2 regions of the Mesorhizobium sp. AR02 genome follow, and region 2 is predicted to be linked to the other one. Evidence: riboswitches for the same ligand, from Rfam matches in the RefSeq annotation. Region 2 holds a riboswitch; the other holds the start of a gene.

Region 1 (7,462 bases), on a different replicon from region 2:
ACCATCGTCGACGGTGCCGGCAAGAAGGCCGAGATCCAGGGCCGCGTTGCCCAGATCAAGCAGCAGATCGAGGAGACCACCTCGGGCTGATTTCTGTATCGTCTATCCGCCTATACGCAGTGACGGCCCCAGCCGCCAGCGGTCGAAGATGCGCGACAAATCGTGTGCAATTCATGTTGGGAAACCGACGCAAGGGCACGTGCGCGTCAATCGCATCCACCCCATTCACAAAACCGGCTCCGTGGAGTACTGGGAACGCAGAGAAATCTCCGGTCGCAGCCTTACCCGGTCAAAACAAGGACTCAAACCATGAATGCCCTCGTCATCTGCTCCGGCGGATTGGACTCAGTTTCGCTCGCTCACAAGGTGGCGACCGAGCAGAAACTCATTGGCCTGCTTTCGTTCGATTACGGCCAGAGGCACAAAAAAGAACTCGGCTTTGCCTCTATCTGCGCGAAGCGGCTGGGTGTTCCTCACCAGATCGTCGATATCCGCGATGTCGGCCGGAACCTGAGTGGCTCGGCGCTGACCGATGATGCGGACGTACCCGACGGGCACTATGCCGAAGACTCCATGAGGATCACGGTGGTGCCGAATAGGAACGCCATCATGCTGGCCATCGCCTTCGGGGTTGCCGCCGCGCAGAAGGCGGATGCGGTGGCCACTGCCGTCCACGGCGGCGATCATTTCATCTATCCCGATTGCCGGCCCGCTTTTATCGACGCCTTTCAGACGATGCAAAACCATGCGCTCGCAGGCTATGCCGATATCCGCCTTTACGCTCCCTATGTGAATATGTCGAAGGCCGACATCGTCAGCGAGGGGGCTAAGTACGCCACACCGTTCGAGGCGACGTGGTCCTGCTACAAGGGCGGCGCACGTCATTGCGGCCGCTGCGGGACATGCGTCGAACGGCGCGAAGCATTCGATCTGGCCCGCATCACCGACGCGACAGATTATGAGGACGCCGACTTCTGGCTCCACGCTATCCAGACAAGGAGCGCGTGATGTTCCGCATTACCAAGGAGTTCCACTTCTCGGCCTCGCATCAGCTCACCTCCCTGCCACCAGACCATCAGTGCGCGCGTCTACACGGCCACAACTACATTGTCGTCGTGGAACTTTCAGGGGGCGAGCTGGACGAACATGGCTTTGTGCGCGACTACCAAGACCTGTCGGCGCTCAAGCACTACATCGATGGGACGTTCGACCATCGCCATCTTAACGACGTTCTGGGGCATGACCGTGTCACGGCGGAATGTCTGGCCAGACACTTCCACGACTGGTGCAAGTTGCGGCTACCACAAACCTCCGCCGTGCGGGTGAGCGAGACGCCGAAAACCTGGGCGGAATACCGGCCATGACGTGCGCGTTGCATCCCGGAATCCGCGTCAGCGAGATTTTTGGGCCGACCATTCAGGGCGAAGGGATACTGATCGGCTTGCCGACGGTGTTCGTAAGAACGGGTGGGTGCGATTATCGCTGTTCGTGGTGCGACAGCCTGCATGCAGTGGACAGTCGCTTCCGCCATGATTGGGAGATGATGTCTGCCGACGCGGTCTGGCAAAAGGTCATCGCGCTTTCCGGCGGTCAGCCGGTGATGGTGTCGCTGTCGGGCGGCAATCCGGCCATCCAGCCGCTTGGACCGCTGATCGACCGCGGGCATGGTGAGGGCTACCGCTTTGCGTTGGAAACCCAAGGCTCGGTGCCTAAGGAATGGTTCACGGATCTCGACGTGCTGGTGCTCAGCCCCAAGCCGCCCTCAAGCGAAATGACGACGGATTGGGCCGCGTTCGACGCCTGCGTCGAGGCGGCGCTGGACAAGCCACAGATGGCGCTCAAGCTCGTCGTCTTCGACGATGATGACTATGCCTACGCCAAGGACGCCGCGGCGCGCTACCCGCAATTACCCGTCTATCTGCAGCCCGGCAACCACACGCCGCCGCGTCCCGGTAACGAAGACGCGTCCATCGACATGGCCGGTGTGATGAAACGCATGGAATGGCTGGTCGAAAAGGTAACCCGTGACAGGTGGTTCGAGGCGCGTGTACTGCCCCAGCTTCATGTTCTGCTGTGGGGAAACAAACGGGGCGTCTAGCCCAGGCGGAAGGATTGCCGACGACGAGCAGACAGACATCTATAGCAATCTCACCCAATTGGGTGAGATTGTAGCTGATCACCGCCGCGGGCCGAAGGCGCTTGACAAAGTAGCGCTGGCCCGTTCAATTCGGCGCATTCACCAGGGGAGTCCCGGCAAGGGGCTGAGATACTGCTGGCTTTCGCGGCGCAGTGACCCGTTGAACCTGATCCAGTTCATACTGGCGTAGGGACGGTGCAAGCGCTTTGCGGGAGTTTACGCCCGAGGTCCTGTTTCGGCAGGGCGACAGAAGCGTCTTTTCATCCTTCCGGCACAGAACTGGGTCTCCAATGCATGAGCAAAGGAGCATCAAGATGAATGCCCTCACCCCCACCGTGTCGACGGGACCACTGCCCGCCTCACGGAAAATCCACAAGCCCGGCGTCCTCCATCCGCAGATCAGGGTGCCGATGCGCGAAATCTCTGTCCATCCGACCGCCGGCGAGCCGCCCGTCACCGTCTACGATCCGTCCGGCCCCTATACCGACCCGACGGTCGAAACCAGCATCGAAAAGGGCCTTGCCCGGCTTCGCCACGAATGGATTACGGCACGCGGCGATGTCGAAGCCTATGACGGCCGCCACGTCCGGCCGGAAGACAATGGATTTGCGGCTGGCGAGCGGCTGACGCCAGAATTTCCGGTCCGCAACCGGCCGCTCAGGGCCAGATCAGGCAAGGCAGTGACCCAGCTCGCCTACGCGCGCGCCGGCATCGTCACACCCGAAATGGAGTTCGTCGCCATCCGTGAGAACCTCGGCCGCGAGATCGTCCGCGGCAAGCTGCAACGCGACGGCGAAGCCTTCGGCGCGGCGCTCCCCGATTTCGTCACGCCCGAATTCGTGCGCGATGAGGTGGCGCGAGGGCGGGCGATCATTCCCGCCAACATTAACCACCCGGAGAGCGAACCGATGATCATCGGCCGCAATTTCCTGGTCAAGATCAATGCCAATATCGGCAACTCCGCTGTCACCTCCTCGATGGCCGAAGAGGTCGAAAAAATGGTGTGGGCGATCCGCTGGGGCGCCGATACGGTGATGGACCTCTCGACCGGCCGCAACATCCACAACATCCGCGACTGGATCGTGCGCAACGCGCCGGTGCCGATCGGCACAGTGCCGCTTTACCAGGCGCTCGAGAAGGTCGGCGGCATCGCCGAGGATCTGAGCTGGGAGGTCTACCGCGACACGCTGATCGAACAGGCCGAACAGGGCGTCGACTATTTCACCATCCACGCCGGCGTGCGGCTGCACTACATCCCGCTGACCGTCGACCGGGTCACGGGCATCGTCTCGCGCGGCGGCTCGATCATGGCCAAATGGTGCCTGCACCATCACCGGGAAAGCTTCCTTTACGAGCATTTCGCGGAGATCTGCGACATCTGCCGCGCCTATGACGTGTCCTTCTCGCTCGGCGACGGTCTTCGTCCCGGCTCGATCGCCGACGCCAATGACGCAGCACAATTCGCCGAGCTGGAAACGCTCGGCGAGCTGACGCAGATCGCCTGGGCGAAGGATTGCCAGGTAATGATCGAAGGCCCCGGCCACGTGCCGATGCACAAGATCAAGGAGAACATGGAAAAGCAGCTCGCCGTCTGCGGCGAGGCGCCCTTCTACACGCTTGGACCGCTGACGACCGACATCGCGCCGGGCTATGACCACATCACCTCCGGCATCGGCGCGGCCATGATCGGCTGGTTCGGCACCGCCATGCTCTGCTACGTCACGCCCAAGGAGCATCTCGGCCTTCCCGATCGCAACGACGTCAAGATTGGCGTGATCACCTACAAGATCGCCGCCCATGCCGCCGACCTGGCGAAGGGCCATCCGGCCGCGAAAGTCAGGGATGATGCCCTTTCCCGCGCGCGCTTCGAGTTCCGCTGGGAGGACCAGTTCAACCTGTCTCTCGACCCCGAAACCGCGCGGTCCTTCCACGACCAGACCTTGCCCAAGGAGGCGCACAAGCTGGCGCACTTCTGCTCGATGTGCGGACCGAAATTCTGTTCCATGCGTATTTCTCACGACATCCGCGCCGAGGCACAGAAAGAGGGCATGGCGGCGATGGCGGCGAAATACCGCGAGGGCGGCGATCTCTACATGCCAGCTGGCGAGACCGACGCACCGCTCATGCCAGAGGCGCCGGTAACCGTCATGAGGGTGTTGGTCAAAGGGGCCGGCGTCGCCGGCCTCACCGCCGCCTTCGAGCTCGCCGCCCGCGGCGCGACGGTCACAGTCGCCGAGACCCGGCATGGCATCTGTGGCAACGCATCGTGGTTCGCCGGCGGCATGCTGGCGCCATGGTGCGAGCGTGAAAGCGCCGAGCAGCCTGTGCTGGATCTCGGATGCGACGCTGCCGACTGGTGGGATGCGGTGCTGCCGGGTCAGGTGACACGCGCCGGAACACTGGTCGTGGCCGCGCCGCGCGAGGCGGGCGAGCTTGACCGGTTCGCCAGCCGCACGTCCGGCCATCGGCGTGTCGATGAAGATGAGATTGCGCTCCTGGAACCCGACCTCGCCGGCCGCTTCAGGCGCGGACTGTTCTTCCCCGATGAGGCTCATCTCGACCCGCGGCACGCGATGGCGGCACTTCATGACAGGCTCGCTGCCATGGGTGTCGAATTCCGCTTCGGCGCCGATGCCCGGCACATTTCCGGTTTCGATCGCCGGATCGACTGCACGGGGATGGCGGCAGAAGACGACGGCCTGCGCGGCGTGCGCGGCGAGATGCTGATCCTGCGCACGCCGGACATTTCGCTGTCACGCCCGGTCCGGCTGCTGCATCCGCGCTTTCCGCTCTATGTGGTGCCGCGTACCGATCACCGTTTCATGGTTGGCGCGACGATGATCGAAAGCCAGTCCACAGGACCGGTCACGGCGCGTTCGATGATGGAGCTTTTGGGCGCGGCCTATGCTCTTCATCCGGCCTTCGGTGAGGCTGGCATCATTGAGACCGGCGCCGGCGTCCGTCCGGCCTTTCCCGACAATCTGCCGCGTGTCGAGGAATGTGGAAGCACCGTCGCGATCAACGGGCTCTATCGCCATGGTTTTCTTCTCGCCCCCGCCATGGCGCGCCAGGCGGCCGACCTGGTTTTCAATCAAGGAACCAAGGAGCTTGCGCATGAAACTGATGGTCAACGGCGAAGCGCATGAGGTTGCCGCCACCACGCTGGCGGAGCTGCTTGCCGCGCTAGACTATGAGGGCGATTGGCTGGCAACGGCCGTCAACAGCGACCTGGTGCACAAAGCCAACCGGGCGGAGTTCCAGTTGAGCGACGGCGACCAGATCGAAATCCTCTCGCCCATGCAAGGCGGTTAGACCATGTTCGAGCTTTATGGGACCGAGCTTGCGTCACGCCTGTTTCTCGGCACCGCTCAATATCCGTCGCCGGCCATCCTTGCCGATGCAGTCAAGGCGTCGGGCACGTCGGTGGTGACCGTCTCGTTGCGCCGTGAAATGGCAGGCGGCAGGGCCGGCGAACAATTCTGGTCATTGATCCGCTCGCTCGGCGTAAAAATCCTGCCCAACACCGCTGGCTGCCATTCTGTCAAGGAAGCGGTCACGACCGCGAAAATGGCGCGTGAGGTCTTCGGTACGACCTGGATCAAGCTCGAAGTGATCGGCAACCACGACACGCTACAACCGGACGTGTTCGGCCTGGTCGAAGCCGCCCGCCTCCTGTGCGAGGACGGTTTTGATGTATTCCCCTATACCACCGATGACCTTGTCGTCGCCGAGCGGCTGCTGGAGGCGGGCTGCAAGGTCTTGATGCCGTGGTGCGCGCCGATCGGTTCCGCGCTCGGGCCGGTCAACATCATGGCGCTGCGCTCGATGCGCGGACACTTCCCGGATGTCCCACTGATTGTGGACGCGGGGCTCGGACGGCCGTCGCATGCGGCCACCGTCATGGAACTCGGCTTTGACGCCGTGCTCCTGAACACGGCGGTTGCCAAGGCGGCTGATCCGGTCGGCATGGCGCGCGCGTTCAGCAAGGCGGTCGAGGCCGGTCGTGAAGCTTTCAGTTCGGGAATGCTCGAACCGCGCGACGTCGCCGTGCCATCGACGCCGACAATCGGCAAGGCGGTGTTTTCATGACGCTCGATCCTTTCTACCTGATCGTCGACAGCGCTGCCTGGGTCGAGCGGCTGGTGCCGCTCGGAGTCAAGCTGATGCAGCTTCGCATCAAGACCATGGATGAAGCCGGGTTGCGCGCGCAGATCCGCAAGGCGAAGGCTTCATGCGCCAAGCACCACTGCCAGCTGATCATCAATGATTACTGGCGGCTGGCGATCGAGGAAGGCTGCGACTTCGTTCATCTCGGCCAGGAGGATCTCCAGACCGCCGACCGCTTGGCAATACGGGCAGCCGACGTGAGGCTCGGACTGAGCTCACATGATGATATCGAACTGGAAACGGCGATGGCCGCCGAGCCCGACTATATCGCGCTCGGCCCCGTCTACCCGACCACCCTGAAGAAGATGAAATGGGCGCCGCAAGGGGTCGAACGGATCAGCGAGTGGAAGCGCCGGGTCACGTCGATTCCTCTGGTCGCCATAGGCGGCCTCAACCCTGACCGGCTCAACGGTGTCTTCGCGGCTGGCGCCGACAGCGCCGCGGTGGTCACCGACATCACGCTGAACGACGACCCTGAGGCGCGCACGCGGGAATGGATCGAAAAGACAGGCCAATGGCGCTGAGGCGTGAGCCTCACGTGCTTGTTGTAGGTGGATCGGATTCCAGCGGCGGTGCTGGAATTGCGCGCGACATCGAGACGATCTCCTCCATAGGCGTGCGCACCTGCCTTGCCGTCACCGCGCTGACTGTGCAGACGCACCAAGCCGTCACGGCGATCCATCCTTTGCAACTCGGTCTGGTAGCCGATCAGATGCGGGCGGCGCTGCAGGCCAACAAGGTGGCGGCCATCAAGATTGGCATGCTCGCAACGGCCGAGATCATCGTGGCCGTTGCCACAGTGCTGCGTGAAAATCCGCACGTGCCGGTAATACTGGACCCGGTGCTGGCGTCGACATCAGGCCGGACGCTTCTGGAAGCCGGCGCCATCGCCGTCATGAAGCAGGATCTGATGCCACTTTGCTGTATTGTTACACCCAATCTCATCGAGTTGGCGCTCCTTGTTGGCTCGGAACTGGCGGTGGATGAGGACGGCGCAGTGTTGCAAGGCCAGGAATTGCTGAACGCTGCAGCGCAGGCCCTGCTGATCAAGGGCGGCCACGCATCGGGACATCGATCAACCGATGTTCTGTTGCGCTTCGATCAAGAACCAATCCGCTTCGACACACCGCGCCTGATCTCATCGATGCGCGGGACGGG
Region 2 (7,462 bases):
GTGGCTGACCAGGATGACGGTGCCGGCAAAGCCGGCGACCAGTTCCTGCAGAAGTTCCAGCGTCTCCATGTCGAGATCGTTGGTCGGCTCATCGAGCACCAGAAGGTTCGCCGGCCGCGCCAGCACGCGCGCCAGGATCAGCCGCGCCCGTTCGCCGCCGGACAGCTCGCGCACCGGGGTGCGCGCCTGCTCCGGCTTGAACAGGAAATCCTTCATATAGGAGACGACATGGCGCTGCTCGCCATTGATGACGAGGTTTTCGCCACGCCCGTCGGTGAGATACTGCGCCAGGGTCTCTTGCGGGTCGACCGCCTCGCGCTTCTGGTCGAGCGTGGCGATCTCCAGATTGGTGCCGAGCCTGATCGAACCGGCATCCGGTGCCAATTCGCCGGTCAGCATCTTCAAAAGCGTGGTCTTGCCGGCGCCGTTCGGGCCGACGAGGCCGACGCGGTCACCGCGCTGGATGCGGGTCGAGAAGCCTTTGACCACGGTGAGGTCGCCAAAGCTCTTCTCGATGTTCTTCGCTTCGATCACCAGCTTGCCGGATTCGGCGGCGTCGCTCGCCACCATGGTCGCAGTCCCTTCGGCGCCGCGATGGCCGCGGAAACGCTGGCGCATGGTCTGCAACTCGCCCAACCGGCGCATGTTGCGTTTGCGCCGTGCCGTCACGCCGTAGCGCAGCCAGTGCTCTTCACGCACGATCTGGCGGCCGAGCTTGTGCTGCTCGCGCTCTTCCTCTTCGAGAACCAGGTCGCGCCATTCCTCGAAATGGCCAAAACCCTTGTCCAGGCGGCGGGTCTGGCCACGATCGAGCCAGACGGTGGCGCGCGACACGCGCTCGAGAAAGCGGCGGTCGTGCGAGATGACGATGAGCGCCGAGGAGGTGCGGACGAGCTCCTCCTCCAGCCATTCGATGACAGATAGGTCAAGATGGTTAGTCGGCTCATCGAGCAGCAGGATGTCCGGCTCCGGCGCCATGACGCGGGCAAGCGCTGCACGCCTCGCCTCGCCGCCGGACAGATCGTTAGGCCGCTCTTCGCCCGACAAGCCGAGATGCTCCATCAGATAGCTGGCGCGGTAGGGATCGTCGGCGGGCCCGAGCCCGGCCTCGACATAGGCGCGCACGGTGGCAAAGCCCTCCATGTCGGGCATCTGCGGCAGATAGCGGACAGTCGCCGAGGGCTGGCGGAAGACCTCGCCATCCTGCGGTTCGATCAGGCCGGCGGCGATCTTGAGCAGCGTCGACTTGCCGGAGCCATTGCGGCCGACCAGCGCGATCTTGTCGCCGGCCGAAGCGGTCAAGGCTGCGCCATCGAGCAGCGGCGTGCCGCCAAAGGTCAGTTTTATCCCGTCGAGATTGAGAAGGGGCGGGGCCATGTCAGCTTTCAGGTAGTGGATACGGATGCGCGAGCAGCAGTGCGCGGCCGTGGCCGAGCGCGATTTCGAGGCGGCCCCCGGTCTTGTCGAACTTGACCTCGTTGGAGATGGTCAGGGACGAGCCGAAGGCCACCTCGACCTGGTTCAGCGGCCATTTGGCGCCAGAAACGGTCAGGCCGGCAAGTTCGGAAAAGCCGAGGATCGAAAACAGCGTGCCGTCGGCATAGTCGAAGTCGGCCTTTTCGTGCAGCAAGGGGACACCTTCCTGGGCGCCGCTGGTCAGCAGCACCTTGGTCCCGGCCTCGGCCAGCCGCAGGGCGAGTGCCAGATGCAGGAAAGCGTGGTCGGCGCGCTTGCCGCCGAAGGCGCCCGCTAGCACAAGGCGGGTCGCGCCGCGCTCGAGGGCTGCGGCGATCGCCAGTTCGCCGTCGGTCTTGTCCTTCTCAGCCGGAAAGGTCTGGCGGGGCACCGAAGCAAGGTCGTCAGGAAGATTGGCCGGCACCGAATCGAAATCACCCACCCACAGTTCAGGCACAAGGCCGAGCAGCCGCGCATGGCCGATGCCGGCGTCGGCGGCGATGACGCGCGAGCCTTCGACCTGGCGGTCGAGCCGGGGCGTGCGGATGAGATCGCCGCCAAGCAGGATGGTGAATGTGCTCATATCTGGTGGCCTGTACCAGCCCGGCAGCGGAAACGGAAGGCCGGCAAACTGCCACTTGCGCGGTTCGTCGGCCGGGCCTATGTGTCGAAACGCTCTAACGGGGTGCCGGCTGCGATCTTCGCGGACCGGCTGAGAGGCAATCTCGCCAACCCGCTGAACCTGATCCGGTTTGTACCGGCGGAGGGATTAGACGTTTCGGACAGTCCGACGCCTCAATTCCTTTTAATTCGAACGAAGGAGGCGCCGATGCGCACGCTTTTATACGCTCTTGTCTCAGCCATGATTGTGGCGCTGTCCGGGCCGGCCTTGGCCAAGGACAAGCTCACCGTCTACACCTATGAGAGCTTCACCGCCGACTGGGGTCCAGGCCCGGTGGTGAAGAAGGAATTCGAGGCCGAATGCGGCTGCGATGTCGAGTTCGTCTCGGTCGCCGATGGCGTCGCCCTGCTCAACCGCGTCAAGCTCGAAGGGGCGTCGACCAAGGCCGATATCGTGCTCGGCCTCGACACCAATCTTACCGCCGATGCCAAGGCCTCGAGCCTGTTTGCCCCCCATGGCGCGGTGAGCGATATCAACGTGCCGGGCGGCTGGACCGACGACACGTTTGTTCCCTTTGACTACGGCTATTTCGCCGTCGTCTATGACACGGAAAAGCTGAAGACGCCGCCCAAAAGCCTGAAGGAGCTGGTCGAGGGTAGCGCCGACGACAAGATCGTCATCCAGGATCCACGCACCTCGACGCCAGGCCTCGGCCTGCTGTTGTGGGTGAAGTCGGTCTATGGTGACAAGGCGCCGGAAGCCTGGGCCAAGCTCAAGGCGAAGGTGCTGACCGTGACGCCGGGCTGGAGCGAGGCCTATGGCCTGTTCACCAAGGGCGAGGCGCCGATGGTGCTGTCCTACACGACGTCGCCGGCCTATCACATGGTTGCAGAGAACACCGAGCGCTACCAGGCGGCTTCCTTTGAAGAGGGCGAATATCTGCAGATCGAGGTCGCGGGAATCACCACCACGGGGGCCAAGAACCCGCTGGCGGAAAAGTTCATGGCCTTCATGACCGGACCGAAATTCCAGGACGCCATCCCGGAGACCAACTGGATGTTCCCGGCAGGCAAGACCGACAAGCCGCTCAACCCGGCCTTCGACAAACTGGTCAAACCGACAAAGACCTTGCTGTTCAGCCCCGAGGAGGTTGCCGCCAATCGCAAGGCCTGGGTCGATGAATGGCTGGCGGTGATGAGCAAATGAGCGCGCTTCTCACCCTCCCCCTTGTGGGGAGGGTCGATCCGCGAAGCGGAGCGGGGTGGGGGCTGCGACGCTGAGCACTGCCTCACCCCCACCCCGGCTCGCGGACACCGCTTCGCGGCATCCGCGTTCCGACCCTCCCCGCAAGGGGGAGGGTGGAAGGCGCGCGTCTGACCCCCGCGTCACCGCCGGCATTGTCGCGCTTGCCGCGATCACCCTGTTGATCGGCGGCGCGTTTGCCGGGCTGCTTGTCGAAGGCGCCCATGATTTCTCAGGCGCCTGGGCGGCCTTCGATCCCTACCTGCTGCGTGTCGTCCGCTTCACACTCTGGCAAGCCGCACTCTCGACCCTGCTCTCGGTCATCCCTGCTCTGTTCGTGGCGCGTGCCCTGTCGCGGCATCCGCGCTTCTTCGGCCGCGCCTTCATCCTGCAGCTCTTTGCCGTGCCTTTGGCGCTGCCGGCGATCGTCGCGGCGCTTGGCATCCTGGCGCTCTACGGCCGCGCCGGCTATTTCGCCGGCCTGTTCAGCGCGGTTGGCGGTCAGGGCTGGCCAGGCATTTACGGCCTGTCCGGCATTCTGGTCGCCCATGTCTTCTTCAACCTGTCGCTCAGCGTCCGGCTGTTCCTCGAGGCGCTGCAGACCATCCCCGCGGACCAATGGCGGCTGGCGAGCCAACTCGGCATGGGGGCGCGGCCGGCGTTCCGGCTGATCGAATGGCCGACGCTGCGCGCCGCTCTGCCCGGTGTCGCCGGCCTTGTCTTCATGCTCTGCATCACCTCGTTCACCATCGTGCTGACGCTTGGCGGCGGACCGGCCGCGACGACGCTGGAGGTCGGCATCTACCAGGCGCTGCGATTCGATTTCGATCCGGCGCGGGCGGTGACGCTGACGTTACTGCAGATCGCCTTGACCTTTCTGGTGGTGCTGGCGCTGACGCGGCTTGGCGTCAATGTCGTTGGCGACGCCAATCTGCCGGTGGCGCAGCGCCGCTATCTGTCAGTCGTTGGCACCGAAACCCTGTTCAACGCCATGCTCATCACTCTGGCGGTGCTGTTCGTTGTCGGACCAATGGCGGCCACGGTGATGGCCGGGTTGGGGGCCGATCTCGGCCGGCTCGCCGGCGAGACCACGGTCCGGCAGGCGATACTGACCAGTGCGATGCTCGCCTTCCTGTCGGCGCTGCTTTCGGTGATGCTGTCACTGGCATTGACCATGGCGCGGCGGGCGCTGGCACTGAGCCGCGGCACCAGTCCAAAGACGCTGCTCGAACATGCCGCCGATACCGGCGCCGGTTTTGTCCTGGTCGTGCCACCGATCGTCATCGGCGCCGGCTGGTTCCTGCTGCTGCGCCATGGCGTCGACGTCTTCGCCATCGCCCCGGTCATGGTCGTCACCGTCAATGCGGTCATGGCCATGCCTTTCGCGCTGCGCGCCGTGCGTCCCGCCTATGATGCGGCGAGCGAGCGTCATGAACGGCTATGCGCGCAGCTGGGTATCTCCGGCTGGGCCAGGCTGCGGCTGATCGACTGGCCGTCATTGCGGCGTCCGCTCGCCACCGCCTTTGCTTTCGCCATGGCATTGTCGCTGGGCGATCTCGGCGTCATCGCGCTGTTCGGCAGTGATTCCGTGCAGACCTTGCCCTACCTTCTGCTGGCGCGCATGGGCAGCTACCGCACCGAGGACGCCGCCGGCCTCGCACTCCTGCTTGGCCTGGTCTGCCTCGCCTTGGTGCTGGCAGCGGACTGGCTGGGAAGGGAAAAGGTCCGCAATGTCTGACGGGGCGACGGGCAGGAAAGGCGTTCCGGTGCGGCTGGACAAGGTCTTGTTCAGCTATGGCGAGGTATCGCTTGCCTTCGATGTCGAGTTCACTGCCGCAAAAATCACCGCCATCATGGGGCCGAGCGGCTCGGGCAAGTCGACGCTGCTCAACCTTGTTGCCGGCTTCGAGACGCCACAGTCCGGCCGCGTGCTGATCGGCGAGGCCGATGTCGGCGCCGCGCCGCCGGCCGCGCGGCCGGTGTCGATGGTGTTCCAGGAGAACAACCTTTTCGCCCATCTTTCCGTCGAGCAGAATGTCGGGCTTGGCCGCTCGCCATCGCTGCGACTGACCGAGACCGATCGAATCGCCATCGCCGAGGCGCTTGCGCGCACCGGCCTTGCCGGCAAGGAAAAACGCCTGCCGCGCGAACTGTCCGGCGGCGAGCGTCAGCGCGTTGCCCTGGCGCGCGTGCTGGTGCGCGATCGCCCGGTGCTTCTGCTCGACGAGCCCTTTGCTTCGCTCGGGCCTGCGTTGCGCGACGACATGCTCGACCTGGTTGCCGGCCTCCATGCCGAGCGCGGCATGACGGTGCTGTTCGTCACGCACCAGCCGGAGGATGCCCGCCGTATCGGCCAGAATGTGGTGTTCCTGGACAATGGCGCCGTCGCTGCCACCGGCACGGCGGACGATTTCTTTGCCGGGGCTGGTCCGGAGGCTTTCCGACGCTATGTTGGCACAAGCATCCAGACGACTGGATCACGAGATATTGCCCGGAAGCGGACATAATTTACGCCCAAACCGGTCCGAGGCGATATGGCGCTTGCTTGCCATGACTGGAGTAGTGTGGCTAGGTCCGCTGAATACCGGTCCGGCACACGCCGTGATTTGCCTACAGCATCCGCCGTCCGCCCTGAGGGACGTGCGACGGATGCTGTAGCAGTTTGAAGTAGCGCGTGACACTCTTCGAAGATCGCCCCCGATCGTCGTCGTCATGCGCCGGGACCCGAAAGGAAGCCGTTCTGGCGATCGGCGTTAACAGGCTAAGAATGAATCCGCTGGCGCGCTTTCTGGCGCTGGCCGGCTTTGCCGTGGCCTTGGCAAGCTGCCAGATGTTCACGCCCCCGGCAGTCCAGGAATCCGGTTTCCAGCCTTCCGACAAGCCGATCACGGTCGACAATGTCGGCGCCAACAACAAGCTTGCGGAGTTGGCCAAGGCGCAGCATCCGCGCATCCTGGCCACCTATGGCGGCGAATATTCCGATCCCAAGCTCGAGCGAATGGTGGCCAAGGTCGTCGGCAATCTGACTGTGGTGTCGGCGAACCCGACCCAGACCTACCGCATCACCATCCTCAATTCGCCCAACGTCAACGCCTTCGCGCTGCCGGGCGGCTATCTCTACATCACGCGCGGCCTGCTGGCGCTGGCCAATGATTCGTCCGAACTTGCCGCCGTCATCGCGCATGAGATGGGCCACGTCACCGCCAATCACGGCCTGCAGCGCCAGCAGTTGGAGGCCGAGGAAGGCCTGGCGACCAAGGTGGTCTCTGATGTGCTGGGCGACAGCCCGACCGCCAAGGCGGCTCTGATCCGCGGCAAGCTTCGGCTGGCGCAGTTTTCGCGCAACCAGGAGTTGGAGGCAGACGCCATCGGCATCAAGTCGATTGGCGAAGCCGGCTACGACCCTTACGCCGCCGGACGCTTCCTGCAGTCGATGTCGGCCTACACCGATTTCCGTTCGATCAGCGGCGCCACCGACGCCAGCCTCGACTTCCTGGCGACGCACCCCAACACGCCGCAGCGCATCGATCTGGCGCAGCGCCATGCTCGCCAGTTCGGCGCGCCCGGCGTCGGCACGCGCGACCGCGATTCCTTCCTCGCCGGCATTGACGGCCTGCTCTATGGCGACACGCCGGAGGAAGGTTATGTGCGCGGCGAGACCTTCCTGCATCCGGGCCTCGGCGTGTCGTTCACGGTGCCGGACGGTTTCATCATCGACAATTCGGCGGCAGCGGTGACGGCGACCGGGCCGGGCGACATAGCGATCCGTTTCGACGGCGTTTCGATCGACAAGAACCGCCCCTTGACCGACTACATCAGAAGCGGCTGGGTGGCCGGTCTCGATGACAGCACTGTCAAGCAGGAAACCATCAACGGCAATGAGGCCGCGACCGCGCATGCCGGTGCCGAAGGCTGGCAGTTCGACATCGCGGTGATCCGTGCCGGCGGCCAGGTCTACCGGCTGTTGACCGCGGCACCGTCAGCCAGCACCTCGCTGGAGACGGTGGCGCGCTCGGTCAGCGGGTCGTTCCGTATCCTGAGCCCCGCAGAAAAGGCGGCTTTGAAGCCGCTGCATATTCGCGTCCTCACCGTGCAGCCGGGCCAGACCATGGGCTCGCTCGCCGCACAGATGGTCGGCGTCGA

What was found. Region 2 has a riboswitch for thiamine pyrophosphate ahead of thiB (thiamine ABC transporter substrate binding subunit). Riboswitches for the same ligand answer to the same signal wherever they lie in the genome.
Region 1: it holds a riboswitch for thiamine pyrophosphate, as region 2 does, so the genes downstream of both, thiC (phosphomethylpyrimidine synthase ThiC) here and thiB (thiamine ABC transporter substrate binding subunit) in region 2, are expected to answer to the same signal.

Annotation. Positions count from the first base shown of each region.
Region 1 covers NZ_CP080530.1:670,020-677,481, reverse strand. The annotation lists partial or broken gene groEL (chaperonin GroEL) at 1-84, shown strand, start outside; gene queC (7-cyano-7-deazaguanine synthase QueC) at 310-1,008, shown strand; gene queD (6-carboxytetrahydropterin synthase QueD) at 1,008-1,364, shown strand; gene queE (7-carboxy-7-deazaguanine synthase QueE) at 1,361-2,098, shown strand; TPP riboswitch at 2,232-2,348, shown strand; partial or broken gene thiC (phosphomethylpyrimidine synthase ThiC) at 2,452-4,257, shown strand; gene thiO (glycine oxidase ThiO) at 4,231-5,283, shown strand; gene thiS (sulfur carrier protein ThiS) at 5,252-5,449, shown strand; gene DBIPINDM_RS03065 (thiazole synthase) at 5,453-6,226, shown strand; gene DBIPINDM_RS03060 (thiamine phosphate synthase) at 6,223-6,828, shown strand; gene DBIPINDM_RS03055 (hydroxymethylpyrimidine/phosphomethylpyrimidine kinase) at 6,819-7,462, shown strand, end outside.
Region 2 covers NZ_CP080531.1:3,308,818-3,316,279, forward strand. The annotation lists gene DBIPINDM_RS20135 (ABC-F family ATP-binding cassette domain-containing protein) at 1-1,377, opposite strand, end outside; gene DBIPINDM_RS20140 (thiamine diphosphokinase) at 1,379-2,038, opposite strand; TPP riboswitch at 2,127-2,241, shown strand; gene thiB (thiamine ABC transporter substrate binding subunit) at 2,285-3,283, shown strand; gene thiP (thiamine/thiamine pyrophosphate ABC transporter permease) at 3,474-5,057, shown strand; gene thiQ (thiamine ABC transporter ATP-binding protein) at 5,050-5,826, shown strand; gene DBIPINDM_RS20160 (M48 family metalloprotease) at 6,087-7,462, shown strand, end outside.